Regions from separate parts of the Paraglaciecola psychrophila 170 genome, predicted to be linked through region 2. Evidence: predicted binding sites of a transcription regulator. Region 2 holds the regulator's gene; the other holds the start of a gene.

Region 1 (16,217 bases), 560 kb from region 2:
AACACAAAAGCCATGCTTGGGAGCGCTTTTACCAGCAATCACCAGTGCATAGCACAACATTCATTATTTCAGCTTTGAATCACTTATTAACGGTAAGACAGGTAGAATGAGGTAAATAACGTCACTTCACCTAACTCTAATTAATAGTAAAGTTAGGCACTCTTTTGAATTTTTTGGTATGCCTATTATCAATCATGAACTCAATCATAGTGCTTAATAACCCGGTGTTTAAATCATGGGTAGAAAGGTTAACGACACTTTTAGATACTGGATTTACTGGTTAAAAAGTGTCTTATCCTTCTGAAATACTCCGAAATCTGACATTGAATGAAAAGACATAATGTAATTAGAAGTTAGGAATATTTTGCTGATAATCAGCTTCAAGAAATGCTGGTGAGGTAAACAACATATCCGCAGTCGCGACATTACAAGCTACTGGTAGATTCCAAACTGAGCACAATCGAAGTAAAGCTTTTACATCAGGATCATGGGGCGCAGGGTTCAATGGGTCCCAAAAAAAGATTAAACAATCTAGCCTGTGCTCAGCAATCAAAGCACCTATTTGCTGATCCCCACCTAATGGACCACTATTGAAACAGTGTACATCCAAGTTCAACTCTTTCTTTAAGATGCCACCAGTAGTGCCCGTTGCGACGAGCTTATGTTTGCTTAATTCAGACCTGTGCGCCAAAGACCATTTTACTAAATCTGGCTTTTTATGGTCGTGTGCAACCAGTGCGATGGTTTTTTGCATCTCGTATGAATCCTTTTATTAATGGCATGAAATTCAAAAAAAAGCTAACAGTCTGCGGTATTAAAAACACACCTTGTTGATCATTTGCTGCAAAATATTCACTGTGGGATTAACATAATCCAGAGAGATATATTCATCAGGTTGATGAGCTTGATCAATACTACCAGGGCCTAAAATAATGGTATCGCAGCCAAGTTGATTAATAAATGGCGCTTCGGTGGCATAGTTAGCACTTTGATATTTTTTACCTGTGAGCTGTTCAGCTAATGCCAGAATATTTTGTTCATCGCGACAAGCAAAAGCTGGCGCAGTGGGATACATTAAATCCAAACTTAAGCGATTGGGGTATTTTGCAAATACTGGGGCCAACGCTTCATCAATCATGGCAAGAGCTTGCTCATCGTTTAACTCAGGTACAACACGCATATCAAAGTTAAGCTTGCAATGCCCACAAATACGATTTTCTGCATCGCCACCATGAATGTGCCCTAAATTCATGGTGACATGGGGCACACTGAAGGCTTCATCATGGAACTGAGTTTTTAGTTTACTTTGTAAGTCCATCAACTGACCAATTGCCTGATACATAATTTCAATGGCGTTAACACCTTTTTCAGGGTCGCTCGAATGCCCCGCTTTACCTTGAATATTTAAACTTTTAGCGATATGCCCTTTATGTTTATAAATGGGTATAAGTTCAGTCGGCTCTCCGATAATAGCCATACTCGGCTTAATCATTTGCTGTTCAGCAAAAAAACGTGCACCAGCCATAGACGTTTCTTCATCTGCCGTGGCTAATACATACAAAGGCTTGTTCAATTGATCAAGCGGAATCGTTTTTAATGCCTCAAGAACAAATGCAAAAAAGCCTTTCATATCGCAACTGCCTAAACCAAACAGCTTGCCATCCGCTTGTTTGAGTTTAAATGGATCAGATTGCCAACGCCCTTCGTCATAGGGCACCGTGTCTGAATGACCACAAAGCAACAAACCTCCTTCTCCACTGCCAATTTTAGCTAACATATTAAATTTGTTGCGAGTACCAGGCACTGCTTGAATAGTTATGGAAAATCCAAGATCACCAAACCAGCCTGCTAGAATGTCAATTAGAGGCCTATTTGTTTGATCGATATTTTCGTCAAAGGCACTAATAGAAGGGGTCTTAATGATAGTTTCGTAATGTTCTAAGAAAGATAAATTTGACATAACCGCTCAATTAAATAATTATTCACTTTTATTGCATAAATATATAACACATGGCATGCTATAGACCAATAAGAAACGACTAATAAAATAGTTAGTTAAGTATAATAACTTTTTTCCTTTAACTTGTTTTGGTTAGATAACGTACTTGTACCAGTTTATTTCCCTGCCTAGCTTCGCCAGCACTTTGTATCGACGAAAATCGAAGCTGTAGCGTATAGCTCACTCTTTGCTTTAAACTAAATTCTTTTTGCAAAGAGTGCTTTTTATCTTCCGCCATCAATATTTAGTACACTACTCATTTAGAGCCTTTAGAGAAAACGCCCATGATCAAAACCTGTATTATCGGTGCCAGTGGTTATACTGGCGCTGAACTGGCCGCACTAGTTCACGGCCATGACCAATTTGAATTAGCCGCTTTGTTTGTTTCCGCTAATAGTGCTGATGCAGGCAAATCTTTGGGCGATATTCATCCACAATTTTTTAACCGAATTGAATTACCTTTGCAGCCTATAGATGAAGCTAATTTATGTGCCTTAGCAGAAAGTTTTGATCTAATATTTTTAGCCACGCCACATGAAGCAAGCCACAAGTGGATGAAACAGCTATGCAGCGAAAAAAGTGCCAACAAAGCAGTAATAATGGATTTGTCAGGCGCCTTTAGAATAAAAGATAAACACAAATTCGCAGAATATTATGGTTTCGAACACCACGCGGATAAATTGTTAGCAGCGGCCGTATATGGTTTAGCTGATTGGCATCAAGAACAAATTAAAAATGCAGATTTGATCGCCATTCCGGGTTGTTACCCCACAGCATCTTTAACAGCCCTTAAGCCATTACAACAAAATGCCTTAATTGACACTGCACATTTTCCAATCATTAATGCAGTATCTGGCGTCACTGGTGCAGGTAGAAAAGCAGCATTAAACAGTAGTTTTTCCGAAGTCAGCTTGCAGGCATACAGTGTATTGGGACATAGACATCAGCCTGAAATTATTGACTATTTAGGTACTGATGTGATTTTCACACCGCACTTGGGCAATTTCAAGCGAGGTATTTTGGCGACGATTACGGTAAAAACCTCAGCCAATGTTACCGAGCGACAGATTACTGAGGCCTATCAGCAAGCATACCAAGACAATCCAATTGTAAGATTTAGAAACAGTTGGCCCAAAATTGACGACGTGGTCGGTACACCTTATTGCGACCTTTTTTGGAAGTTAGATAACAAAACTGGTTATCTTGTTGTGACCAGTGCCATTGATAACTTATTAAAAGGTGCGGCATCACAAGCAATGCAATGTGCTAATTTGCGCTTTGGTTTTGAGACTCATGCGGGATTGGTAAATTAATTATGAGTAACCAAGCGAATAGCATAGAAAGCAATGCAACCAGTGATAGAGAGATGAATAGAAAAATATTAGTGATTAAAGTTGGTGGCGCGTTTATGCAAGCTGAAGATGCTGCTCTGGCATTGCTAAGCACTATTGCTGAATTACAGAAAAATTATATTGTGGTGCTAGTTCATGGCGGCGGCGCTATGGTTGAAGAATTACTAAACGCACTTAATCTAACAAGCCACAAAATTGATGGTTTGCGCGTCACCCCGAAAGAACATATGCCCTACATCACAGGAGCACTTGCAGGAACAGCCAATAAACAACTTTGCGGGTTAGCTATTAGAGCAGGTATCAGCCCAGTTGGGTTGAGCTTGTTAGATGGAAAAATGTGTATTGCAACCGTAATGCTCGAAGAACTGGGAGCAGTCGGTTCAGTTGAGCCAGGCGATGCGACCTTATTGAAAGCGTTAGCCGCCACACATATGTTACCCATCATCAGTTCCATCGGTGCAGATAACAATGGTAACTTACTTAATGTGAATGCTGACCAAGCAGCCACAGTGATCGCCCAGTTATTAGATGCCCAGTTATTACTTTTATCTGATGTGCCTGGCGTGTTAGATGCTAACAAAAACCTGATTGAGCACTTAGATATAGAACAAATTGAAACGCTCATCGCACAAAATGTTATTCGAGACGGCATGATAGTCAAAGTACAAGCCGCATTAAAAGCAGCCAATAGCTTAGGACGCAGCGTTACTATTGCCAGTTGGAAAGATGCAGAAAAGTTGCTGGGTTTGTTGCAACAGCAAGCAATAGGCAGCAAAATCCTCCCCCAAGTAAACACATCTAGTTACAAGGCTTGATTATGAAACAAGATCTTCTTTCATTTAAAGATTGGACCGCAGTCCAATTACACCGTTTGCTAACCTTGGCTAAAACCATCAAAACCAATCCTGCCGGTTATCGTACCGCTTTAGATGGCTTGTCGATTGTTGCCTTATTTGAAAAACCTTCGTTACGCACCCGTGTGAGTTTTGATATTGGTATCAATAAGTTAGGTGGACATTTGGTTTATTTAGACTCACAGTCAAATAAATTAGCCGGTCGCGAAGACGTTAAAGATATGGGCGCTAACTTAGCTTGTTGGGCAGATGCCATCGTGGCACGGGTTTTTGCACACAGCACTTTAGAAGAATTAGCTAAATCAGCTAAGGTACCCGTCATCAATGCTTTATGTGATATGTATCACCCCTGCCAAGCGATAGCTGATTACCTGACTATCAGCGAGCATTACGACGACTTAAGCAAAGTGAAGTTAGCCTATATTGGTGACGGTAATAACGTCACACATTCGCTGATGTTAGTAGGTGTAGCGCTAGGTTGTGAAGTTGTTGTTATCACACCAAAAGGTTACGAAGTTGACGAAAATATCATAAAGCTAACTCAAGCGCGTGCCCAACAGTTTGGCGGAAAGCTAACCGTGAGCACTGACATCAACGCAGCAAATGGTTCACAGGTTCTATACACAGATACTTGGCTTTCGATGGGTGACGAGACGCCATTAGCCGATATTAAAGACACTTTCGCTGGTTACGAAATTAATGAAGCTTTGATGGAAAAAACCGGGGCTGAATATGTATTACATTGTCAACCAGCCCACAGAGATTTAGAAATCAGCGGCAGTTTGATCGACAGCGATGCATCATTATTAATGCAACAAGCTGAAAATCGTATGCATGGACAAAACGCTATTTTGGTACACTTGCTAGCCAGCGATTTCGAACCAAGAAATTAAGAAAACGGCTACGAGTTTGGTAGCAAAGTAACAACAACAAATATCGAATAAATCGCTAAATATATGGCGTTTTATTAAAAAATTAAGAGATAGGAAAAACATGGCTATTCAAGCAAAAAAAGAATTCAAAAAAGTAGTGTTGGCATATTCTGGTGGATTAGATACATCAGCTATCATTCCTTGGTTAATCGAAACCTATAACTGTGAAGTTATCGCTTTTGCAGCGGATGTAGGTCAAGGCGACGAAGAGTTAATTGGACTCCGTGAAAAAGCGCTCGCCACTGGCGCAAGTGAATGTTACATCGTTGACTTAAAAGAAGAGTTTGTTGCTGACTATATTTACCCGACCATTACTACTGGTGCTGTATACGAAGGTGAGTACTTACTAGGCACGTCGATGGCGCGTCCAATCATTGCAAAAGCGCAAGTCGAAATTGCTCTTAGAGTGGGTGCGGATGCTCTTTGTCATGGCTGTACTGGTAAAGGTAACGACCAAGTTCGCTTTGAAGGCACCTTTGCTGCTTTGGCTCCAGAATTAGCAGTGATTGCTCCTTGGCGTGAGTGGGACATGGTGTCTCGAGAAGATTTACTTGATTACCTAGCAGAACGTAATATTGAATGCTCTGCATCATTGACTAAAATTTATAGCCGTGACGCAAACGCTTGGCATATATCTCACGAAGGCGGTGAGTTAGAAGATCCTTGGTGTGAACCCACTAAAGGGATCTGGACGTTAACCGTTGATCCAGAAGACGCGCCAAATAAGCCAGAACGTGTGCAACTTAGCTTTGAAGAAGGCAAGTTAACCAAAGTAAATGGCGAATCATTAACACCTTATGGCGTTTTAATGGCCCTTAACAAAATTGCAGCAGCCCATGGTGTAGGCCGTATCGACATTGTTGAAAACCGTTTAGTGGGTATGAAATCTCGAGGATGTTACGAAACGCCAGGCGGCACAGTCATGATGAAAGCTTATAAAGCCCTAGAGTGTTTGGTCTTAGACAAAGCATCACTTAAATACCGTGAACAAATCGGTCTTGAATATTCACATGTGATGTATGACGGTCGCTGGTTTACTGCTTTAAATGATGCATTATTAGCAGGTGCCGCCAGTTTCGCAGAAAAAGTCACAGGTGAAATTGTAGTTAAACTATACAAAGGCCAAGCGACAGTTACCCAAAGAAAATCTCCTAACAGCTTATATTCCGAAGACTTTGCAACCTTTGGCGCAGATGATGTATACGACCAAGGGCACGCCGAGGGTTTCATCCGTTTATACAGCTTATCTAGCCGTATCGAAGCGATGAATAAAAAAGGCTTAGCCCTTAAAAATACAGGTATCGAATAATGAGTTTGTGGGGTGGACGTTTTCAAGATGGCAGCAGTGCTATGTTTAGAAGGGTAAACGATTCATTACCCTTCGACAGAGCACTCGCCAGCCAAGATATTCGTGGCTCTATCGCGTGGTCAAAAGCCATTTATAAAGCCGGGGTGTTAACCCAAGACGAACAACAACAACTTGAACAAGCCCTGCGAGCTTTATTAGTGAAAGCTGAAGCTGGCACCTTGGATTTCGACGCCAGTAGCGAAGAAGACATTCATAGTTTTGTTGAAGCCACCTTGATTGAACAACTTGGTGATATCGCCCGCAAACTACATACCGGCCGCAGCCGCAATGATCAAGTGGCCACTGACTTTAGATTGTGGACACGTGAACACGTTGACTTATTGATTGCCGACTTAGAAAACGTCAAAGCGTCTTTAGTAGGAACGGCAAGCCATAACAAAATAGTTATTTTACCGGGTTACACCCACTTACAACGCGCTCAGCCCGTACGTTACCCACACTGGTGCTTAGCTTATGTAGAGATGTTTAAACGTGACATTAGTCGCTTACGTGACTTAAGAGTGCGCTTAAATCAGTCCCCATTAGGTTGTGGCGCATTAGCAGGTACAACCTACCCCATTGATCGTTATGAAATAGCCAATGAGTTAGGCTTTGATAGCCCCTGTTTAAATAGCTTAGATGCGGTATCGGATCGAGATTTTGTATTAGAGCTTTTATTTGCTGCCAGCACCAGCATGATGCACATGTCGCGTATGGCCGAAGACTTGATATTCTTCAACTCTGGTGAAGCCGGATTTATTACTTTAGGTGATGAAGTGACCTCTGGCTCATCATTGATGCCACAAAAGAAAAACCCTGATGCCCTAGAACTGATGCGTGGTAAATGTGGCCGGGTATTCGGAAGTTTACAAGGCATGTTAGTGACCATGAAAGGTTTACCCCTTGCTTACAACAAAGACATGCAAGAAGACAAAGAAGGCTTGCTGGATGCGGTGACTCAGTGGCATATCTGTTTATGTATTGCCTGCGAGGTAATCGACAGTATCAAGTTAGACTCAGAGCGTTGTGCTAAGGCTGCCCGTGAAGGCTATGCGAATGCCACTGAACTAGCTGATTATCTTGTAGCTAAAGGTATCCCCTTTAGAACTGCCCATGACATTTCGGGCCAAGTGGTATTAGCCGCACTAGAGAAGAAAAAAGCCATCGAAGAGTTAAGCATTGCTGAGTTGCAGCAATTCTCAGACTTAATTGAAAACGATGTTTATGAAATCTTGCAACTAGAATATTTAGTAAATAAACGTAGCATCTTGGGGGGTACGGGTATTGACCCAGTATCTAAAGCTCTAGACGCTGAATTAGCGCAAATTAAGTAAGGATTTATTGGTGGTCGTCTCACATATCGACAGCGTCAAAATTATTCGTAATTCGGCGCCATATATTAATGCACACAGGGGAAAAACCTTTGTATTGATGTTTGGTGGCGAAGCCATCGAAGAAGCAAACTTTGCCAATATTATTCATGATATCGCCTTGTTAAATAGCTTAGGTGTGCGTTTAGTGTTAGTCCATGGCGCAAGACCACAAATTGATCAAAGAGTCGCATTACGAAAATTAGAAACTCGTTTTCACCAAGGTATTCGTATTACTGATAAACAAACACTTGAATGTGTAAAAGACGCAGCGGGTTCGGTGCGAGCACAAGTAGAAGCATTATTAACTATGGGGCTAGCTAATTCGCCCATGCATGGCTCACATATACGAGTGTGTTCAGGCAATTTAGTTGTTGCTATGCCTATAGGTGTGCGCGATGGGGTAGATTTTGAAAATACAGGTGTCGTTCGGCGTATCGATGTAGATGGCATTAACGACCATCTCAATGATGGATCCATTGTGTTGTTATCCCCAATGGGGTATTCAGCAACAGGCGAAGTCTTTAATTTGTCTCATGAAGACGTGGCAACCAAAGCAGCTATCGCACTTCATGCTGACAAACTCATATTGTTTAATCACCATGACGGTATTATTAGCAAAGAAGGTCGCTTATTAAGAAATCTAGAGCTGGACGCACTCTACCCCATGTTGGACGAGCCATTTTATGCCGATGAGAGACAATCATTACAAGCCATAATTTCTAGTTTAGAAGCGGGCATTAGTCGCTGTCATACTGTCAGCTATCGTCAAGATGGCGCACTACTTCAAGAACTGTTTACCCGTGATGGCGCAGGGTCTCTGATATCCCAAACATCATATGAACAACTGCGCCAAGCTAAGATTGAAGATGTGGGCGGCATTCTTAAACTGATCAAACCTCTAGAAGAAAATGGCATCTTGGTTAAACGCTCTAGAGAGCATCTGGAACAAGAAATCGAACAATTTGCCTTGATTGAACGAGACGGTATGACCATAGCTTGCGCCGCACTCTATCCCTATGTAGAAGATAAAATGGGTGAACTCGCCTGCGTTGCTACTCATAACGATTATCGAGGTGGAAATCGGGGTGAACGGATATTAGATGCCATCAAAATACAGGCACGAGAACAAGGCTTGGATTTCATTTTTGTGCTCACCACTGTGACAGCCCACTGGTTTCAAGAGCAAGGATTTGTTGAAATCAGCCTAGACGAATTACCAACAAAGAAAAAACTGCTTTATAACTTTCAACGAAAATCTAAAGTGTTTAAGCTAGCGGTTTAAATACTCGTAAATTAGGCTCGCAATGAATGCATTTCTGCCCCCCAAAACACAACTTTTGGTTGTGTTTTTTATTAGTTTCATAATATCTGGCTGCGACTTATTCCAAGACCAAGCCATCAAACAAGCTGATCAATTTATACTCCAGAAAAACATTGATAAGACCAATCAAGACTGGAAAACGTCTTTACCAAAACCGACAACATTTACTTTTAGCCAAGATAAAGCCTACCTGTGGCATTTGAAGACGAGTAAGGGTGATATACTCATAGAATTTATGCCCAACGTCGCCCCCACACATGTGTCGAGCACAATATACTTAACATCTTTAGGGTATTACGATAACACCATATTTCATCGTATTATTCCCGGTTTTATGGCCCAAGGTGGTGATCCAACCGGCACTGGCAAGGGTAACCCAGGTTATCAATATGCAGGTGAATTTAGTGATGAATTAAAACATACTCAGGGAGGGCTGTTGAGTATGGCTAATTCGGGCCCTAATACAGACGGCAGTCAATTTTTCTTAACTTTCACTGCGTCACCTTGGTTAGATGGCAAACATACAATATTTGGGAAAGTTGTTCAGGGTATGGATGTGCTTGAAAGCTTAAAAAAATACGGTTCTAGGAGCGGTAAAACCAATGAAAAAGTGTCAATTATTACCGCAACTATTTTGGTCAAGTAAGTACACCTTATCGATTTTGTGTGATGTGCTTCAGACTCACAAAAGAAACACCCTCATCATAATGACAAGGCTCTGGTGTCAAACCTCTTTGCCAGTTTCGACAATTTATTCTGGAAGAACAGCTATAATCAACCTAGGTTGTGATCATCAACCAAACATTATCCTAGTTAACAGGTTAACGATAAATATAGTGCTGACATTCCCCTTTCGTAGTTTTTCATAGACAATAAAAAAGCCACTAACGTGGCTTTTTCTAATAAATTAATTTTATTTATTTAACGCCAGCTACAGCCTGTTTAGCCAGCTCAGTAATTTTGTCCCATTCACCATTGATCATTGCACCTTCTGGGGCTAACCAAGAGCCACCAGCACAACAAACATTGGGTAATGCTAAATAATCATTGTAATTACTTGGGCTAATACCACCAGTTGGGCAGAACTTAATGTCAGGGAAAGGACCACCGATAGCTTTAAGGGCTTTCACGCCACCTGATGCTTCAGCAGGGAAAAATTTCAAATGGGTATAGCCATGATCAACAGCTGTCATCAATTCTGAAATAGATGAAATACCAGGAATAAGTGCAATACTGCCTTCGTTTCCAGCCTTCAGTAAATCAGAAGTTAATCCAGGGCTAATCGCAAATTTAGCACCTGCGTCGATGACTTGTTGTAACTGAGCTCGATTCGTCACTGTGCCTGCTCCGATAATCGCTTCTGGTACTTCTTTCGCTATTTTTGCAATCACTTCTAAGGCAGCGTCTGTTCGCAACGTCACTTCGAGTACGCGAATGCCACCGGCGATAAGCGCTTTGGCCAATGGCACCGCGTGTTCAACATCTTTTATCACCAATACTGGCACAACAGGCCCTTGGTTGAATATTTCTTCTGATGTCATTTTCCAATTCTTTGTCATTGCATTTAACCTTTACAATTTTGATTTAAATAAGCCATCGCACCAATCAAACCATGATCCGACTCGGTAATAATGAAAGTCGGTATGCAAGCTACGTAGTCACGAAATCGACCCTTGGCCTCAAAACGTAACCGAAAATCACTTTGTTTAATAAAATTGGTGAAACGAGGGGCAATGCCACCTCCAATATACACGCCACCACGTGTCCCTAAATTAAGGGCAAGGTTTCCTGCAAAGCTACCCAATATTTTGCAGAACTGTGACAATGTTGCCACGCTTAATACGCAACTACCGTCAAGAGCTCGTTCAGTAATATCAGCAGGCTCATCCAATGGTGCTGCTAGTCCTTTATGCTTAGCAATAGCTTGATATATATGCACTAAACCACGACCAGACAGTACTTCTTCAGCTGATGCATGGCCTAATTTGTCGGTTAAAAATTGCCAAATCGCAATATCTACTTCATCCACAGGTGCAAAATCAACATGACCACCCTCACCGTCTAATGCCAGCCAACCTTCTGAAGTATGAGTTAAGTGTTTAACGCCGAGACCAGTACCGGGTCCAAAAACAGCAATGTTGTCAAAATCATTTGCATGCCCTTGGCCTATTTGTTCTTTCTGTTGATTGGTTAATACAGTAACGGCATAGGCAACTGCAGTGAAATCGTTAATCACCCCTAACCAATCTAAGCCAAGCTCAGCTTGTAATTGGGAGACAGAAAACTGCCAGTCATTGTTGGTCATAGAAATCACATCACCATTGACTGGACAAGCGACACCTAAACATCCAGCAGTAAAGTTCACCTCAGGAAATTCAGCTAAATATGCTCCAATAGCTGTACCTATGGTCTTATAATCACTGCACAAATATTTTTTGATATGACACAGCGTGCCATTTTCTATTTGTGCCAAACGAATATTAGTACCGCCTACATCCGCAACAAATTTTGACATGGTATTAGTCCTGGCCAACAAACAAGGAACAAGCACCCTGCTCTGCACCGGTTAATGTTGAACGCATACCGGCAAACATTTCACGGCCCATGCCAATTTGATGTTTTGCAACGTCTGGCACCTTAGCCTCGCGCTTGGCTAATTCTTCTTCGCTGACAAGAATATCCATCGCACCAGTTTCAGTATTAAGTTCGAGCATATCACCAGTTTGTACCTTGGCTAAATTACCACCTTTTATTGCTTCAGGTGTGACATGAATGGCCGCAGGCACTTTACCTGAAGCGCCAGACATACGCCCGTCTGTGACCAATGCCACTTTAAAACCACGGTCTTGTAATACCGCTAGAGGTGGAGTCAAACTGTGTAACTCAGGCATACCAATAGCAGAGGGTCCTTGAAAGCGCACCACAACCACACAATCCTTATTTAGCTCACCGGCTTTAAACGCCGCGTGTAATTCGAACTGGTCTTCAAATACCACAGCGGGAGCTTTGATTTTACAATGGGGTTCACGTAAAGCAGACGTCTTCATCACTGCACGGCCTAAATTACCGCACAGCACAGATAAGCCGCCGTCAGCTTTGAATGGTTCACTGACTGTCGCAATCACTTGCTTATCAAATGATTCTTTTGGTCCATCACGCCAAATTAGTTCGCCATTTTCTAAAATTGGTTCTTTAGTATATTGCTCTAAACCTTGACCACATATGGTTTTCACATCGTTATGTAATAACCCACCTTCTAACAATTCTCTGATCAACAATGCCATTCCGCCTGCTGCGGTAAAATGGTTAATGTCGGCTGAACCATTTGGATAAATACGGGTTAATAGTGGCACTGCACTGGAAATATCTGCAAAATCATCCCAGTTGACGATGTATCCTGCTGCTTTAGCCACTGCGACTAAATGCATCGTGTGATTTGTTGAACCACCCGTTGCAAGAAGACCTACCAAACCATTTACGATGGCTTTAGCATCCACTATGTGACCAATGGGACGATAGTCGTCACCTAAATCAGTAATACGGGTAACTTGTCTTGCGGCGGCATTTGTTAATGCGTCACGTAAAGGTGTGCCTGGATTAACGAATGACGAACCAGGAAGATGTAGACCCATTATTTCCACTACCAATTGATTGCTATTGGCGGTGCCATAAAAGGTGCAAGTACCGGCTGAGTGATAGGACTTTGATTCAGCGTCTAGTAGCTCTTCGCGGCCGACTTTACCTTCAGCATAAGCTTGGCGTACTCTTGCTTTTTCTTTATTCGGTAAGCCTGAAGGCATTGGCCCAGCCGGAACAAATACAGTAGGCAAATGCCCAAAACTTAGTGCACCAAGCAATAAACCGGGGACAATTTTGTCACAGATACCTAACATCAAGGTGCCATCAAACATATTGTGTGAAAGAGCAACAGCCGTAGACATTGCAATAACATCCCGACTCATCAAGCTCAAATCCACTGCCCGGTGTACCTTGCGTCACTCCGTCACACATTGCGGGCACGCCACCAGCAAATTGGGCGACGCTACCTACGTCTTTGATGGCCTGTTTTAGCTGAGCCGGAAAAGCTTCATAAGGTTGATGAGCCGAAAGCATATCGTTATAAGAAGACACTATCGCAATATTCGATTTGGTCATGCTACGCAAATCGGTTTTATCTTCGGTGCCACAAGCAGCGAAGCCATGGGCTAAATTGCCACAAGACAACACACCACGATGTGGGCCATGCAAGCGCGCACTTTCAATCTTTTCTAAATAACTTTTCCGCGTACTTTGGCTACGCTGAATAATTCGGTCTGTGACTTCTTGAATAACGGGGTTCATCAATATTTCCTATAACTAAAAATTAATCAGGGTGCCCACAAAAGTTCGACATCAGCGTTGTTGATGACAGCTCTAATTGGCATAACCATAGCGTCGTCATCTGACAGAACCGTATTTAATACCTCTTTCTTGCTTTCGCCAGTTAGATGCAAAAATATTTGATTACTGTTTAATAATGCAGGCAAGGTCATTGTCATACGTTGGTTTGGAGCGGTTTTAGGCTGAACCGCAATAAATGTATTGCCTGACTCAAGGTCTAATCCTTGGGCAATTTGTTCTGAGCAAGGAAACAACGACGCAGTGTGGCCATCTTCACCCATACCTAAAATCAACACATCAAAAGGTGTGCGCATTTTTTGCAAATTCTCGGTACAGGTCAATACTGCATCTTCAGCGTCGTCATGTTGAGTTTTCAACGGCACAAAATTAGCATTAGCAGCTTTATTAATCAGTAACGTAGAGCGCAACATTTTTTCGTTAGATGCGTCGTCGGTATTATCTACCCAGCGCTCATCTGCCAAACTAATATCAACTTTTTCCCACTCTAAATTAGACTTTGACAGTAAAGTAAAAAGTTCAGCCGGCGTTTTGCCTCCTGATACAACTAAGCTTGCTCGGCCATTTTCTTCTATACCATCTCTCAGTAACTTCATGATTTTACGAGAAAATGCAGTATTAAGTTGTTCAGTTGTTCGAAATTTTGATTGCGATAATGCCATTATTTTTTTCCCATGCTGCTTTCACACCAAGCTCTGTCTTCACGAGCAAGTAGCGCGATTGACGCTACTGGCCCCCATGTACCGGCCTGATAAGGTTCAGGTGGTTCTTTGCTGTTTTTCCAAGCAGCTAGGATACCATCTACCCACTTCCATGCGGCCTCTACTTCATCACGACGAACAAATAAGGCTTGATTACCCAACATAACTTCCAACAGCAGCTTTTCATAAGCATCAGCGATACGTTCATCTTTGAACGTATCGGAAAAGCTCAAATTTAACTTAGATTTTTGTAAGTCCATTGACCCTCTTCCTGTAAGTCCTGGCACTTTATTCATGACAGTGACTTCAACCCCTTCATCAGGTTGCAACCGAATGGTTAATTTATTCGGTGGTAATTCCGGAAAACTGTCTTTAAATAAATTATGTGGTTGACGTTTAAAGTAGATCACCACTTCACTGGTTTTATTGGGTAAACGTTTCCCGGTGCGCAAATAAAATGGCACCCCAGCCCAACGCCAATTGTCTAATTCGACTTTTAAGGCAATAAAGGTTTCTGTCTCACTGGATGTATTCGCATCGGGCTCATCTAAATAGCCTGGTACTTCCTGGCCTTTAACAAATCCCCCAACATATTGACCACGAACAGTATTTTGACGAACATTACTCGCATTAATAGGGCGTAATGCTTTAAGTACCTTGAGTTTTTCATCGCGAATACTATCCGAATCCAAGTTGGCTGGAGGCTCCATTGCAATCAGTGTCAAAATTTGTAACAAATGGTTTTGTACCATGTCACGCATTTGTCCCGCTTCGTCGAAGTATCCCCAACGACCTTCAATACCTACAGACTCAGCCACACTGATTTGCACGTGATCGATGCAATTATGATCCCAGTTAGTCGCAAATATAGAGTTGGCGAACCGCAAAGCAATCAAGTTAAGTACGGTTTCTTTCCCCAAATAATGATCAATTCGGTAAATTTGACTTTCATCAAAAAACTCTGCCACTTGATCATTGATCACTTTAGATGATGCCAAGTCGTGACCGATGGGTTTTTCTAAAACAACCCGCATGCTTTTATCAATAATTTTAGCGGCTTTCAAACCAAGACAAATATCACCAAAAATCGATGGCGGCGTTGCAAAATAACAAACCATCATCCGCTTAGGATCGACGTGTTCTTTAAACGCTTTGTAACTCTCTGCATTTTTCATGTCGATTTGGACATAGTCTAATTTTTCAGAGAATCGCTCCCAAGTATCTTGGCACAACTCTTCTTTACTAAATTTTTCAATATTTTCTTTTACAAGTGTTACGTAATCTTCTCTACTGATATCTTGTCGCGCTACACCGATCACTTTTGTTTCGGCATGCATCAAATCAGCTTTTTCAAGTTGATATAAAGAGGGTAAAAGTTTACGTCTGGCAAGATCACCTATAGTGCCAAACAATACGAAATCACAAGGTCCGAATGAATTTTCCAAAACCATTTTTTCTGCCTACTTAATTTTGATAGATAGTGTTAATTGTCATAACAAATAGCTATTATAACCCAATAACCTACACATAACTTAAAACTTAACATCAAATGTAGTAAGTTTACAACTTTCCACGGTCTTTAGCGGGTAAAATTGTCATTATAGGTGTTTTAGTCCATTAAACCGAAAGAATTCCTGTTAAAAAATTACAATTATAGTACTCTTCTGCTAACAAATAATTGTAACGTTGCCTCTTGATTGGAACTATTATAATGAAGTTTTCAGTACTCGCATGAATATTCTTGAAAAAATAATTCAGCACAATTCTGTCTTTAGTAAGTCTGAGCGTAAGGTCGCAGAAGTTATATTAGCGAATCCACAAACAGCGATACACAGCAGTATTGCCACCCTCGCAAAAATGTCAGGGGTGAGTGAGCCTACAGTGAATCGTTTTTGCCGCAGACTGGATACCAAAGGCTACCCAGACTTTAAATTACATT
Region 2 (16,217 bases):
AGCCTCAAGTGGAAAACTCATTTGTATATCTGCACCTGATAGTTCTGCACCTGCAAACCAAGCGTTATGCTCTAAGTGACTTTCAATGAAATCCATGTTTTTGGCAATAATCGGTCCGTAATAGGCTGCCATTAATTTATCCACAATCTTATTGGCAATTATTTTAACAAAGAATGGTTTGGCATTTGTTCTGACTCGATCCAGCACTAGCTTAGCTACTAAAGGCGGCATTAGCGTGCCTTCAGCAAAATGCAGCCAGTATGTATATTGCCTATGTACCTCAGTACCTCGTTGCGGATCAGTTAACTGCCCTGCAACTCCCTTTTTATAATAAGTCCCGATTAAATATTCAATTATGGCACCTGATTCAGCCACCGTGATATCACCATCGGTAATTATCGGGGATTTACCTAGAGGGTGGATTAATGTCAGGGTATTAGGTGCTAGATTGGTTTCACTGTCTCTATGATAAAGCTTTACATCATATTCTAGTTCAAGTTCTTCTAGCAGCCACAATATACGTTGCGAACGGGAGTTGTTTAAATGGTGGAGTACAATCATCGAGCCTTCCTTAATAACAAATCATGCACTTGTATACGCCTATACATTGTCTAAGACCACTTTAATAGAAAAATTTGCATATATGTGTAAAATTTATTAATACTCTTTTCTAGAGTCTCAAACCTACCCGAACACCTGCATCTATCACTTGCTGTTTTATCCATTGCCACAATTGCGGGTTAGCCTTTTCGATAGAGGCATTTTTAAGTAATATTTGGCTGACAGAAACATTGTGGTCAATCCAGCTTTGGCAGCCGTTATGTAAGTTTTGTATCACAGGCATTAATCTATCAATAGCCTTGGAGAATTGAGCTTCTGGGGTTTGAGCTTGTTCAAATTCGATCCACAGTTTGAGAAAAGATGTTGCTTGTTCTGTGGGCAAAATAGCAAAAATTCTTTGCGCCGATACCAATTCATTTTCATAGTCATCGTGATTAGCATCGTAAGCGAATTTATCACCCGTATCGATTTCAACGATGTCATGCAACAACAACATAGTCACCACTGTGAGTGGGTCTGGATTTTGAGCTGCATAAGGTAAAAGAGTTAAAGCTAGTAAAGCAATTTGCCAGCTATGTTCAGCGCTATTTTCATAACGTGTGAAGCCAACGGGCTTAATTTTACGCTCAACATTTTTTAATTTTTCTATTTCAACTATAAACTGGGTAATAGCTTGAAAATTTTCAGTCATTTATTACTCGCTAAGCTAAGGGCGGTGATCATATTTTGGTGTATTGTGACTACACTTCGTTTATTTGCCTGCTGGATCTAAACTCGCATAATATGCAGATAGATTAGCAATATCGGTATCACTTAAGCCGGCAGCCATAGGCGACATCACCATGTTTTTGCGGTCTCCATCACGAAAAGCTTTAATTTGTAAAACCAGATACTGCTCTTTTTGCCCAGCTAAGTTAGGATACATAGGGATCATAGAAATGCCTTTGTTGCCATGACACGCAGCACAAGTCGCAGATTTAGATTTACCTGCTGCAACATCTGCTGCAAACACAGGTTGTGAAAGTAGCCCACCAGCAGCGAAAAGTATTATTAATATATTATTCCGAATTTTTTTCATGTTTGAACCTTAGCGTTATACCCAAATGCATGAGTGGTAAATTAGTGTTATCAAATGAGCGTACATATGAAGTTAGACTTCTCTTATGCTGAAGAACTTACTGCACTGGGTAGTGAAGTCAAGCCAATTAAGTTGATAAATTCACGCTTAGCCGTTTTTAATCATAGTCTTGCGACAGAATTAAACCTCCCGAGTGAATGGCAACACGAGAATCATTTATTCAAAGCTTTATTCATTGAAAACGGCACATTAAATCGCAATTCTATGGCACAAAAATATGGCGGACATCAATTTGGACACTGGAACCCAGAACTAAGCGATGGACGTGGACTCTTATTGGCAGAAACCATAGATGACCAAAACAACGATGGGATTTACATCTCAAAGGAGCAGGACCCACTCCCTATTCAAGATTTGCTGACGGGCGAGCGGTATTACGTTCGACGATAAGGGAATACTTAGCCAGTGAAGCATTACATTATTTGGGCATTCCTACTTCACGGGCATTATGCTTAATTGTCAGTGATGAACCTGTATATCGTGAAAAACAAGAGCATGCTGCCAAGATGATCCGTGCCTGCCAGAGTCACCTGCGTTTTGGACACTTCGAGTACTTTTATCACAGTAAACAACCTAAAAAACTACAAAGCTTATTTGATTATTGTTTTAAATATCACTTAACCGAGTGTGCCCAAGCAGAATCCCCCTATTTAGCCATGCTTCAAAAAATTGTGCATGACACAGCCCTGTTAATTGCAAAATGGCAAGCTTTTGGCTTTAATCATGGTGTAATGAATACCGATAATATGTCTATTCATGGCATTACTTTCGATTATGGCCCCTATGCATTTCTAGATAATTTCGAGCCTGGTTTTAACTGTAATCACTCCGATCCTCAAGGCCGGCATTCCTTCGATAGCCAACCGGGAATAGGGCAGTGGAACTTAAATGCATTAGCACAGACATTCACTCCACATCTAGAAATAGAACAAATAAATCAAGCCCTTAGAAATTATAAGCCAACATTGCTAAAAGAGTATTCAACACTAATGCATAATAAACTAGGTCTTTTGCCTGGGGCATTATACGGCGATGCTAACTCACATATCATCAACACTTGGTTAGATATTTTGGCGGTAGAAAAAAAGGACTACTCTGAAACGTTTAGGCAGCTGTGTGAGTTTGATACCCTCGGGGACAATCAAAATTTGCGTAATCAATTTATTAATCGTGAAAGATTTGATGAGTGGGCTAAACATTATATTTTAGCCTTAACGGAGCAAGGTATGAACCCAACACAAAAACAATCGCAAATGCGCCAACACAACCCACATATTGTGCTGCGTAATTATTTGGCTCAGGAAGTGATTGACCGGGCAGAAAAAGTGATTTTAAGATGTTTCACCAGTTTATTGGGACGCTGAAAAAACCATACGAAAATATTCAGAAGTACCAAAAGTTTTCTGTCCCCTCACCCCGTTCGGGGAAAAATTTAGAAATATCTTATAGTAATTAGACATATTATCTTTGTATTAGCTAAGATTTTTTTAAAAGTAGTGGTATTAATATTCAATATACGCCAACGTATATGATGCTCATATCTTCAGGACAGCCATGAAATCACTCTACTCAATTGGTTTAATGTTATGTTTATTAAGTGCTCTTTGGCACTCAAAAAACATTGCATCAGAGCAAGTAGTGATATCACAACACAACTCCCATATAAATTTACTTAGTCAAATTGACTGGTTGATCAAAGAAAAAAGTATGCAGTTGTCAGACATTCAAAATTTACAAGATTGGCAAACTAGCTATATTCCCAATCAAGTAAGCCAAGATAAAAGCTTGTGGGGGAGGTTCAACATTGTGTTTGATTATCCAGAAGAGGAACAGTATTTTTTGACGGTTGGCAACCCTCAACTGGATTATGTAGATGTTTTTTTACTGGATGAAAAAGACCGTATCTTAGGTTCTTATTTAATGGGTGGTAATCGAGATTATTCTAAACGTCCTTTCAAACACAGATTATTTATTACCCCAATCAGTGCAGATCAACAAACGGTAACAGTTTTTTTAAGAGTTAACGACGATGGCCCATTGGTTTTCCCTGTAGACCTAGACAAGCAGTCATCATTGGTCGAAAGAGAACAATTACTGTTAGCAATCATTGGTTTTATTAGTGGTGGCCTTGCTTTACTGGCTTGTTATTTTTTGATTACTTATATCTTTATGCGCAGCCCCGTACGTTTTTGGTTTGCCCTTTCTAGTGCCGCATTTTTATTGTTGTTTTTAAATACTAAAGGCGTGTTGGGTCAAATCACCGGGATCACTGCCTACATATCTAATCTCAGCTGTGCATTGCTTGGATTGTTGTTATTAACGTCAGCAAAAGTTACTTTTGCAATATTAGAAAAAGTCCCAACAGTCTGGCGCTATGCTTTATATAGCTTTGGATTTATTACTCTGGGTATGGCTTTTTTCTCAAATAGCGCACAGCAAATCACGTTTTCAGCGCTAATGTCGGCTCTATCAGGATCACTTATCGGTATACTCGCATTTTTCTATCATAAACCCGATAAAAAAATAGCTAACTTGGTTTGTTTGTTGGGGCTAGCCTTTATCGCCATAAGTGGCTTTGTCCAGGTAACGTTATTTCTATCTGGCATGCCATTAACGCAAAAAGCCTCTTTGATTTTTACGGTGTTAATCATGATAGGCATTATGTTAATCGCACTCGCTATTGAAGCGCATGAGCGGGTATTAACATACCGTCACAACATACAACAACAGTTAGCAATTAAAGATTTACAACACTTTTACGACTTATTCAGAAATTCCGCTGAAGGCTTATATACTTCCAGTCTGGACGGTCGACTCATCACTGTTAATCCTGCCATGTGCAGCCTGTTTGGTTATGCAGACGAGACTGAGATGTTAAGGGAAGTAAGTAATGCCGATCAGTTTTATGCCAACCCTCAAGATCGCGCAATCATGCTGGGAGAGATACATAAGGGCGGTAAAGTCATTGGCAAAGAAATAAAAGGTGTGCGTAAAGATGGCAGTGAATTTTGGTTTTCAATCTCAGGGCAAATTAAGCAAGAACACGAGAAACAGTACCTGTTTGGTTCCATTTCAGATGTAACTGAGCGAAAGCAATCAAATATTAGTTTGGAATATTTGGCGACACACGATTCACTCACGGGGGTCTACAATAGACGTGAATTTGAACGTCAACTGCAAAATGGTTTACTTAAAGCGCAAAATCAAAACAGTGATTTAACATTACTTTACATGGACTTAGACCAATTTAAGGTAGTTAACGACACCTGCGGACACAAAGCGGGCGACTTGTTAATCAAACAACTATCACAAAAACTTGATGCGGTAGTGATGGAAAAAGGTATTTTGGCAAGACTCGGCGGTGATGAATTTGGTGTATTGCTTGAAGGCGATAATGCACAAATGGCTTACTTACTGGCCAACAAATTACTCAATGCAGTGCAAGAATTTCGTTTCATATGGGAAAATCGAATCTTCACTTTAGGTATCAGTATTGGCCAAGTGCCTTGGCAACCGAATATTTATTCGCCAGAGCAATTATTAAGCATGGCTGATTCAGCCTGTTATTTAGCCAAAGAGCGTGGCCGTAACCAAATACATACTTATTCAGCTGAAGATGAACACATGCAGCGCTATGAGTCTGAAATGTCTTGGGTGTCACATATTAATCATGCTCTGGAAAATGATAGCTTTGAGCTGTATTACCAGCATTATCAAGCGCTGAGTCGACGTGCAGAAGGACATCACTATGAAATATTACTTAGAATGCGCGATCAGGAAGGCAAGATTGTCTCTCCCAGCACTTTTTTACCCGCTGCGGAACGTTATAATCTCACTGCACAAATAGACCGTTGGGTAGTTGAGAATTACTTTCGCTGGTTGGCGGATAACCCCCAGCATAATGCTGAACTAAGTCGAGTAAGTATTAATTTAAGTGGTCATTCATTAGCAGATAAAGAGCTTAAACTATTTGTTTTGAATGCTTTTGAAAAGTACAAAGTCCCTTACAAAAAAGTATGTTTCGAAATTACTGAAAGCATGGCCATTTTAAAGATGGATGAAACCTTAGAGTTTATTAATACCTTCCACAAATTGGGCTGCTTATTTGCTCTAGATGATTTTGGTAGTGGATTTTCTTCTTATGGCTATTTAAAAAACCTGCCCGTTGATCAAGTCAAAATAGATGGTAGTTTTGTAAAAGACATACTGGTTGACCCTGTAGATATGGCTATGGTTAACTCAATTAAAGATGTGGCTAAAGCAATGGGAATGGAGACCGTGGCCGAGTTTGTTGAATCAACTGAAATAATGGTGGAGTTAGGTAAAATGGGTGTTGATTTTGCCCAAGGGTATGGCGTTGCTAAACCTCATGCACTGGCTGACTTTACTCAGCATAGATAAATGAAAGCTATTGTAAAAGATTGAATCATGCCCATATAGTGAAACATATTATAAATAACGCGCACACAAACACTAGTGTTTGTGTGCTAGTAAATGGGCAAATCGCCTGCAACTTCCCTTTAATTAAGTACGTTTTACAAAATATGAAGCCTAAATTAGACCAATATCAATATGTTAGTTCGGCCAAGTTACCCACTCACTGGGGTAAATTTTACATCCATGGTTTTATTGATAATAAGCTAGCGCAAGAACATGTCGCTCTTTCATACGGAGAATGGGACCCAGACGATGTGGTACTTATTCGTATTCATTCCGAGTGTTTGACCGGTGATGCATTGTTCAGTTCGCGCTGTGATTGTGGTGCTCAACTTGAAAAAGCGTTAGAAAATATTGTTCAGCAAGGCAAAGGAGTATTGTTGTATTTGCGTCAGGAAGGCAGGGGCATAGGTTTGCTCAACAAAATTCGTGCTTATCAATTACAAGATGAAGGTATGGATACTGTCGAAGCAAATGAGCACTTGGGCTTTGATGCTGATATTAGGGATTATGGTATTTGTAAATTGATGTTAGATAAATTGAATATTAAAAACGTCAACCTCATGACTAACAACCCTAAGAAAAGTTTAGCCCTAACTAATATGGGCATTAACGTGGCGCAACGCACTCCTATTGATCACGGAATAACCGATGATAATCGAAATTACATTCGTACTAAAACGGAAAAGTTAGGTCATCAGTTCGATAAACATCTTCTCAAATAATGCCCCGTCAGTGAATATTCAGCCATGGTTAAGGCTGACAGTCGTATAACTCAATCTACCGTCTTAAATGTTGCCTACACCTTTGGGTACACTGGATTTTCGATTACGGAAGGAAAGGGTTATGCGAAATCAAACCAAGTACCTATATATCTATTTATACGTTGTATGCTTATTAGTAGGCAATGTCCTGCAGCTTGCTCAAGCGCAAGAAAAAGTCAGTTCAGAAATATCTGAAGCTGCGATACTTGATCAAGCACAACTCGATCAAATGTTAGCGCCAATTGCCCTTTATCCTGACACTTTACTGTCACATATTTTAGTCGCATCAACCTACCCTTTAGAAGTGATCCAAGCCGCTCGTTGGCGCGCAGTTAATACAGACCTAGATGAGCAACAAGCTTTAAATGCAGTGGAAGATAAAGGCTGGGATCCTAGTGTCCAAGCCTTGGTGCCGTTTAATGACTTATTACAGAAGCTCAGTGAAGACTTGGACTGGTTACAATCTTTAGGTAGTGCGTTCTTAGTGAATGAACAGCAGATATTAACAAGTGTCCAAAATTTACGTCAAAAAGCCTATGAGCAAGGTAACTTGACTGCTAATGACTATGTCAATATACAACAAGAACAAGGTGAAATAGTCATAGAAACCGTGCGTAAAGAAGTAGTCTATGTACCCTACTATGATACGCGCGTTGTTTATGGAAATTGGTGGTGGCAAGACCATCAGCCATACTATTGGCACAGACCCAGTCACAGCATTTTTAATGCTGGTTTGTATTGGAGCACAGGGGTTTACATTCGCCCCAGTTTTTATTTTGGTGGCTTTCATTGGCGTAATCGTCATGTAGTCGCTAACTATCACTACCGCAGTCATTCAGACAGATACTGGTCAAATAATCACAATAATCGTCAAGTGGTTCGAGTTAAAGAATACCCTCGCTGGAACCATAACCAACAACATAGACGGGGTGCACAATATCGAGTTAACGGTCAACGTATTGTGCGTAACATTAGTGGTGGCAGTAAAAATAAAGTTTACCATCAGATTGATAAACAAAGAGTTTTGAACATTAACAGCTATTCGAATAAACAGAGTAAAAACACTGCTAAACGTTTCAAACAAGCCCTAAGTAAGCAACAGTCTGTTGATCATACAAAAACGCTTAGGTCGAATAAACAGTCGAGAAACAAACAACGGGGTTTAATTCAAAAACAAGCTCAAAAACAAAGTCAAAGTGGAAGCCAACAGAGGCAAAAGCAAAGCAATCATTATCGACCTAAAAAAACAGATAGGGCAGATACACCGAAAATGAACATCGGAAAATCACAAAGATCCCCATCGTTAGAAGTGCGAAACAACAAAGTAAGGCACTTTACAGCCGACCCTCAAAATAAAACCCGTACTTACATATCGAAAAACAACAGCAGTCCTAAAAGTAGTAACGATCGGGCTAGTTCACATAAGCAAAACAAGTCCAGACCAATAAAAGTTTCGCGTCAAAATAAGATTAAACAAAGATAACTCACTGTTGAAAACAATAATCTGCTCACGTTATTATTCTTAAAGTATAAAATAATAATGTGAGTTTTTTTGAGAATACAAATAGATGACTTAGCCCACCCCAAGGTAGCAGTGCTGTTGCAACAACATTTAGACGATATGTATGCCACCCCGCCAGCAGAAAGTGTACATGCATTGGATTTAGAAACGCTTCGTAAACCGGATATCACGTTCTGGACAGCTTGGCAGCAACAAGAGCTATTAGGCTGTGGAGCATTGAAAAGCCTAAGCACTCAACATGCTGAAATTAAATCCATGCGCACCGACCGAAAGTATTTACGTAAAGGGGTCGCCGCTCGGACACTTGAACACGATGCTGTAACGAATTTTGTGTAACTGCTTATCATAAATTACTCTATTGAGAGTTAAGGATAGGCAGATGCAAATGAACAGAAAAGAACTTGAAGCTTTCGCTAAAGAAGCGGCCAAAGGCATTAAAACCCCAGAAGACTTAAATGATTTCAGCCGAATGCTAAGAAAATAACCGTTGAGGCTACATTAAACGCTGAGATGGAAGAGCATTGAGGCTACCAGAAGCATGCTAAGTCAGTAGTAAAGAATAGTCGTAACGGCAGGACGTCTAAACGGATAAAAACGGAAGATGGTGAGTTCGACCTCGACACACCACGTTATCGTGATGGCTCTTTTGAGCCTAAATTGGTCAAAAAGAATCAGTCTCGATTTACGTCCATGGATGAAAAAATCCTTTGGCTATATGCGCAAGGCATGAGCACACGTGAAATCGTACAAGCCTTTGATGAATAGTTCGGGGCAGACATCTCACCCACGCTTATATCAAGAGTGACGAACGCCGTCATCGACAAAGTCGTTGAATGGCAATCACGACCGCTCGACCCCATTTATCCGATTATTTATCTCGATTGTCTTGTGGTGAAAATTCGCCAAAATAAGCGTGTTATCAATAAATCCATCTTCCTTGCGCTTGGTATTAATATCGAAGGCCACAAAAAGCTAATGGGCATGTGGGTAGCCGAGAACGAAGGCGCTAAGTCCTGGTTGAGTGTGCTGACGGAGCTGCAACATCGGGGTGTAGAAGACATCCTAATTGCCTGCGTAGATGGCCTCAAAGGCTTTCCTGACGCGATTAATGCAGTGTTTCCACAAACCAATGTGCAACTGTGTATCGTGCACATGGTGCGTAACTCACTTAAATACGTTTTTTGGAAAGACTACAAGGCTGTGACGACTGATTTAAAGCGTGTGTATCGTTCAAGTACAGAGGAAGAAGCCTTACTTGAACTAGAGCGTTTTAGCGACACCTGGGACGAGCAATATCCGCAGATTAGTAAGTCATGGCGAACACACTGGCAGAACTTAAATACTATCTTTAATTATCCTGCGGACATCCGAAAAGCGATATATACGACCAACGCCATTGAGTCTCTCAACAGCGTTATCTGCAAGGCACTTAAGAAACGAAAGATATTTCCAAGCGACGATCCAGCTAAGAAAATGGTGTACTTAGCCATCACCGAAGCATCAAAAAAATGGTCTATGCCAGTTCATAACTGGCGGCAGGCGATGGTTCGCTTTATTATCGAGTTCGGGGACCGCCTCGAGAAACATCTTAAATAATGGCAGTTACACAGAATCTGTTACAGGCTCAAATGTAGCGGAATATTAATTGAAATATGCAGTGCAAATGACTCAATAGATAAAAATGTACAACTAATCTCGGTGGCGTTACTTCAGTACTTGATCATACTACACCTCTGGAAACGGTTCATAAAAGCGGTGTAATAAAGCACTCCATTATTGATAACCCGCAGATTCTCGAAAGCTTATAGTGTGCTCCTCTAACGTTTGCCAATTGACCAACAAAAGGTAGCGACTTTCGGTTTCAATATTCTTTTTTAACTTATGGCTAGTGTCTGTTGAGTTTTCATATAGCCGGGCATAGATGAAATAATTTATTGCGGCTGTGAAAACACTTGTAGTGTTTCAGTAATAACATCCAACACTGCTGTTTCAAATATCATGCACTTAACTTCTTATGTCTTTTATTGAGCCTTGATAAATATCCAATACCGTAAAAGAGTAAATCGAAAAAGCTAGCGATTAAAAGCCCACTGATCAAGCCCCATATCAAAGCTTGTGGGTCAATGAGTATCATGTAACTGTAGTGTTCTAATGTTTGTTGAAAAACCTTGTTATCCGCAAAAAACAACACATGTGCTGTTCTCATTAAGGCAGATTGCTCAAGTGCTAATTTTTCTGATTTAAGATAAGTCACACGGTCTGAAATGAACAGAATACTAGTCGCGTCGTTTTTAAATACTGGATCGTCGCTACTTTTATAGTGGCTGATTAAGTTTTTAATATTACCTTTAAAATAAAGATCTGCGGTTTGTTGAAAACCCGCAAAAACATCTACAGCTTCGGTGAGTTGTGCATCAATTCTCTTGGCATACTGGTCTACTACAGCAGGGATTTGAATACCTATTAGCAAACCGCCACAAAATAGTATAATACGTAAATAGTCTGCACAGAACTTTATCATTTATATACTCATTAACGGTTAATCATACCTTTGACACATTGAATAGACTTGATGCAAAGTTGATGTGCTTCTATAGTAGGCATAAATTTTGGGTTGGGGATATGTGTTTGTTAAAATTAAGATTTAAAGTGTTTGCGATGTTTGTAATAACGTCTGACGGATTGTTACACGCAGAAGAACTGCAAATTGAAGCAAACAGCAGTGTGCAAAGTTGCCCACAAGACTTCCATACCCTACCCTTATATCCAAATGCCAAATTTTGCCAGTTGTTTAACGAAGAGTTGCCTGCAAGTATGTCTTATTTTGCGAGCAGCGATCAGCAAAGCGCCAAAGATTTTTACATCAGCCAACTAGGCCAAGCCGATGATGAAAAAATGCTTAAAGGCCGTATTGTGTTACAATATTCAAATGGACGGAAAGTAGTAGTCATATCTAAAGACGGCGAAGGTAGTCAGGTAGATATCCTTATAAAATCAGCTGGTTAAGTGCAATATAAAACGATTCTAGCGCCCAAAATTTAAAAATCTCCTCTTAATCCCGCCATTGGCACTTTCTTTGCTTACTCAGGAAAAGACTAACACCTAGTCAATTTTCTGACATTGGCTTTTGGAGATATTATGGAACTAGCAATTGTATTGATGATGTTACTGATCATCGTGGCTGTAGGCGCTATGAAATTATATGAACCGGGTTTGGCATTTCCTTTCAAAAAGAAAAGCAATTTATTCACACCCGTTGAGCGTACGTTTTTAGGACTTATCGAAGAAGCGGTAGGAAATGAATTTCGTATTTTATGCAGAGTTAAGATGAGCGACATATTAACTATCCATCAAAATACAGATAAAAAAACCAGCAAAAATGCGTTTTCCCGAGCAGCCAGCAAACATCTTGATTTTGTACTTTGCTCCAAGGCAGACATGTCGCCTATTATTGCTATTGATTTAGTTCATAACAGCGGCAAAGATGGTTATAAAAGCCAGCGTGACTTCTATGTAAGTGGGGCACTTGATGCCGCACATATACCTCATGTTAGGATAAAAGTACGCTCTGGCTACAAAGCACATGATATTAGAGAGTGTATCCAAGCTAAGTTACCAAAACCTAAGGTTAAGCAACTATCCGCGCCTACGCCTCAAAGTGGTGGAAAGTTAATGCCGGCGTTTGCCAGACAGTCCAAGCCCACGAGACCCATTCAAACTAATAAAACGGTAACCAGTCGCCCTGTCGCTGCGGCGTAATAACCAATGTATATTCCTTAAATATAAAAAGCCCCTAAGAGGTATCATCTAAGGGGCTTTTTATTAGCGTTTATTTATAAGCGCTTCAATAAAACCTAACCTGTAACGAATTTAACACCCATAGCGATATCGCTACGTAAGCCTTCTAACATGGCATTTTTGGCATTTTCTTCAAATTCACTCAACTCGCCGTAAGAAAGAATTTCTTCTACGCCGTTTTTACCTAACCGTACTGGATGGGCAAAGAATTCAGCATCATCACTATTGGTTTCAACATACGTGTATTCTACTACGTTTTCTCCGCGCATCGCATCTACCAAAGATAGGCAGAATCTTGCAGCAGCATGACCCATAGATAATGTAGCTGATCCGCCGCCCGCTTTTGCTTCAACAACTTCAGTGCCCGCATTTTGGATGCGAGTAGTCAAACTTGCTACTTCTTCATCCGTAAAGTCTACACCTTGAACTTGTGATAGAAGAGGCAAAATAGTGGTGCCAGAGTGACCGCCAATAACTGGAACATGCACATTAGCCGGGTTTAGTCCTTTTAAATTACCGACGAAAGTTTCTGAACGGATAACATCTAAAGTCGTCACACCAAACAATTTGTTTTTGTTGTAAACACCTTTAGCTTTTAACGCTTCAGCTGCAATAGCAACCGTTGTATTCACTGGGTTAGTAATGATACAAGTACACGCTTCTGGACAGTTGTCAGCAATAGCATCAACTAAATTTCTAACAATACCAGCATTGATATTAAACAAATCAGAGCGGTCCATACCTGGCTTACGAGGCACGCCCGCTGGGATTAGCACAATGTCACAACCGGTTAAGGCGTCAGCTAAATCATCTTTTCCATAACCTTGTACTTTAACATCAGTAGGGATGTGGCTTAAATCGACCGCTACGCCAGGAACCACTGGAGCAACATCATACAAAGATAGCTCAGAACCTGCTGGCAATTGAACTTTTAATAATAGTGATAACGCTTGGCCGATACCACCGGCTGCACCTAATACGGCTATTTTCATGACTCTCTCCTGTGAAAAGCTTTCTGCTTTGCAACTACCAAAGCTAACATGGGTTATAAATTATAAGATTTTAAGAACGCAGGATTATACTAGGGTCTTGCTCGATTTAATAGTTAGCTGTGTTTTATCATATACTCACCGTTATTGTTTGTGCAGGCAAATTGCTTAAACCTCTGCAATACGGCAAAATACAACTATTAACTCCAGCAACGAGTTCTCTATGGCCACCGCTAAACAAGACGCACTGATTAAAGCTTTTAAAGACATTCTTAAAACGGAAAGTTTTGGATCCCAGGGCGATATAGTCGAAGCGTTGAAGATGCAACAGTTCGATAATATCAGTCAATCCAAAGTATCCCGTATGTTAAGTAAATTTGGCGCGGTGCGAACTCGTAACGCCCGAGGAGATATGGTTTATTGTTTGCCACCTGAACTGGGAATGCCCACAGCAAAAAGCCCCCTAAAACAACTTGTGCTCGATATTGTGCACAACAATGTCATGGTAATTATTCGCACCAGCCCTGGCGCAGCTCAGTTGATTGCTCGTTTATTAGACTCTTTAGGCAAAAAAGACGGCGTATTGGGCACGATTGCAGGCGATGACACGATATTTATTGCACCTGCCGATGTAAGTACTATCGAAGATACTCGCAAACGAGTCGAAGCATTATTTGAAAACGTTTGAATATGTATAAAAAACACCTTGGTTTTGCGTTTAATATTATCGCATTGGGGCTATTTTTCCCCGGCATACTGCTGACTATGTTTTCTTTTAATATGGAAATGGCAGCCAACCTTAGCGGTTCAGCCCTTACCTCGTCTTTGATAGATAAAGAACTGTCAATTATGGCGACAATTAGCGAATTATGGGAAGATCAAAGATTATTGGTTGCTGCGCTGATATTTGCCTTTTCAGTGTGTATTCCACTTTTAAAAACCTTACTGCTTTGTTTTGCCTACTTTACTAAATCGCCGCAAATTGAAAAGAGACTCATCAACTTTGTGGGGGCCATAGGCAAATGGTCAATGGCAGACGTGTTTGTTATCGCGATCTTCTTAGCCATTATGTCTACCAACCATGCCGAAACGATTACGTCTGAGCAATTCAGCGTATTTGGTTTTAAGATTGCTTTAGATATCAGTACTCAAACATTATCTGCTGCTGGAGAAGGCTTTTATTACTTCACTGCATACTGTTTACTGTCTTTGATTGGTACTCAATTGACAAGTTCTGGGATTAAACATAAGCCTATGACTTAAACCAATATTCGCCGGGTGAAACAATTAATCGTATCGACCTGTCTAGTTATTTATTAGGGGCATGAACAACTTTGTAAATGATCTTAAATGACAGCTAACTTGTAGCTAATCACGTTGATAAAAAGAAAATAATCATGAATCAAAAACTATTGTTAGCTCTTATTACTGTTATGAGCCTTGTTCTTAATGCCTGCGGTGGCGGTAGTTCGCTGCCACCAATAGTGCCCAAAATACCTAAGATTACCGAACCAGGCTGGTTAACGGGACAATTTTCAGATGATTCAATTTACAAAGATCTCTGTGCCGTCCCAAGAATAGGCCCAGATAGTAATGGCGATACGTTCTCTGATGCTCAAGGCAGCAGCATGCATGAAAAGATGTGGCTTCGCTCTTGGACTAACGATACTTACCTTTGGTATAGCGAAGTGGATGATAACAATCCTTCACCTTTTACTGTTGCTGCTTATTTTAACCAGCTAAAAACCAATGAGCGCACTGCATCAGGAACGTTCAAAGATAACTTCCATTTTTCCCAATCGACCGAAGACTACAATCAACGCACACAAAGCGGTGTCACCTCTGGATATGGCATCAGTTGGGAATTTGTTAGTTCAAGTTCACCGAGGCGTTTGATAGTGCGTTATACCGAACCGAGTTCGCCAGCCGCCATCGCTTCTGTTAGCAGAGGTTACGAATTAAAGACCATTGATGGCATTGATTTTATTAATGCCACTTCTCAGGCTAACGTTGACCAAATTAATGCTGCGTTGTTCCCATCAGATGCGGGGCAGACCTTTAACTTTGTGTTTACCGATGAAGCTGAAAATGAGCTGTTAACTGTCAACTTAACCTCAGAAAACATTGAATTACAACCCGTACAAAACGTAAAAGTGATAGACACAGCCGTTGGCCGGATGGGCTATATGCAATTCAATTCATTTATCCGCGCAGGGCAACAGGGGTTAATTGATGGGTTTCAGCAGTTTGTTGACCAAGGTGTCACTGAACTGGTTATTGACCTACGTTATAATGGCGGCGGTTTGTTAGCGATGGCTTCGCAAGTTGCTTATATGGTAGCGGGCAGTGCGCAAACCAGTAATCAAACCTTTGAAACACTTCAATTCAATGATAAATACCCTAACGTAGACCCAGTAACAGGTAACACATTACGCCCAACCCCTTTCTACACTAGAGAAATTGATTGGACTACTAGTCAATTTATTAATGATAGCCCTTTGCCAACTGTTAATTTGACCCGTGTCTTCATACTGGCGACAGACAATACCTGCTCGGCTAGCGAAGCCGTTATTAATGGCCTACGAGGTATTGATGTAGAAGTGGTGTTAATTGGGAATACCACATGTGGTAAGCCCTACGGCTTTTACCCCACCGATAATTGTAGTATTACCTACTTCACTATTCAGTTTCAAGGCGTAAATGCCAAGGGATTTGGGGAATACTCGGAAGGATTTTTGCCCGTCACTAGCCCGGTATTCGACGACCAATTACCGGGTTGCACAGTTACTGATAATTTCACTCAAGTCTTGGGGAACAAAAATGAGTCACTTTTAGCAGCGGCTATTGGATATGCTGAAACAGGTGTTTGTACACTTCAAAATAAACCTGCAAATAAACCTAAAAATAAAAGTGTGAATGAAAACAGTTTGCATAAATCGGGGATTTCAATCAAGACCCCGAATACTATTCTTGATTCAATTAAGATATTTACCCCAATTACCGAGCCA

The links. The regulator ArgR, encoded in region 2, controls arginine synthesis, uptake and breakdown. The targets are predictions, from matches to a motif close to ANTGAATANNTATTCANT.
Region 1: a site for ArgR is predicted at 1,991-2,008, ahead of argC (N-acetyl-gamma-glutamyl-phosphate reductase). Genes of this name have one in related genera too.

The regions. Positions count from the first base shown of each region.
Region 1 is NC_020514.1:4,386,267-4,402,483, forward strand. It holds partial or broken gene C427_RS28890 (glycoside hydrolase family 15 protein) at 1-110, shown strand, start outside; gene C427_RS19180 (methylglyoxal synthase) at 347-754, opposite strand; gene argE (acetylornithine deacetylase) at 815-1,960, opposite strand; gene argC (N-acetyl-gamma-glutamyl-phosphate reductase) at 2,284-3,312, shown strand; gene argB (acetylglutamate kinase) at 3,366-4,166, shown strand; gene C427_RS19200 (ornithine carbamoyltransferase) at 4,169-5,098, shown strand; gene C427_RS19205 (argininosuccinate synthase) at 5,199-6,446, shown strand; gene argH (argininosuccinate lyase) at 6,446-7,819, shown strand; gene argA (amino-acid N-acetyltransferase) at 7,830-9,140, shown strand; gene C427_RS19220 (peptidylprolyl isomerase) at 9,163-9,825, shown strand; gene C427_RS19225 (bifunctional 4-hydroxy-2-oxoglutarate aldolase/2-dehydro-3-deoxy-phosphogluconate aldolase) at 10,097-10,738, opposite strand; gene C427_RS19230 (glucokinase) at 10,744-11,694, opposite strand; partial or broken gene edd (phosphogluconate dehydratase) at 11,699-13,520, opposite strand; gene pgl (6-phosphogluconolactonase) at 13,547-14,239, opposite strand; gene zwf (glucose-6-phosphate dehydrogenase) at 14,239-15,729, opposite strand; gene C427_RS19250 (MurR/RpiR family transcriptional regulator) at 16,010-16,217, shown strand, end outside.
Region 2 is NC_020514.1:4,942,935-4,959,151, forward strand. It holds gene C427_RS21705 (glutathione S-transferase) at 1-561, opposite strand, end outside; gene C427_RS21710 (HD domain-containing protein) at 671-1,252, opposite strand; gene C427_RS21715 (c-type cytochrome) at 1,313-1,639, opposite strand; partial or broken gene C427_RS21720 (protein adenylyltransferase SelO) at 1,706-3,155, shown strand; gene C427_RS21725 (EAL domain-containing protein) at 3,254-6,100, shown strand; gene ribA (GTP cyclohydrolase II) at 6,244-6,861, shown strand; gene C427_RS21735 (DUF3300 domain-containing protein) at 6,983-8,383, shown strand; gene C427_RS21740 (GNAT family N-acetyltransferase) at 8,453-8,758, shown strand; partial or broken gene C427_RS21745 (IS256 family transposase) at 8,808-10,018, shown strand; gene C427_RS21750 (DUF2937 family protein) at 10,419-10,943, opposite strand; gene C427_RS21755 (hypothetical protein) at 11,045-11,428, shown strand; gene C427_RS21760 (DUF2726 domain-containing protein) at 11,561-12,181, shown strand; gene mdh (malate dehydrogenase) at 12,277-13,212, opposite strand; gene argR (transcriptional regulator ArgR) at 13,433-13,897, shown strand; gene C427_RS21775 (paraquat-inducible protein A) at 13,900-14,472, shown strand; gene C427_RS21780 (S41 family peptidase) at 14,607-16,217, shown strand, end outside.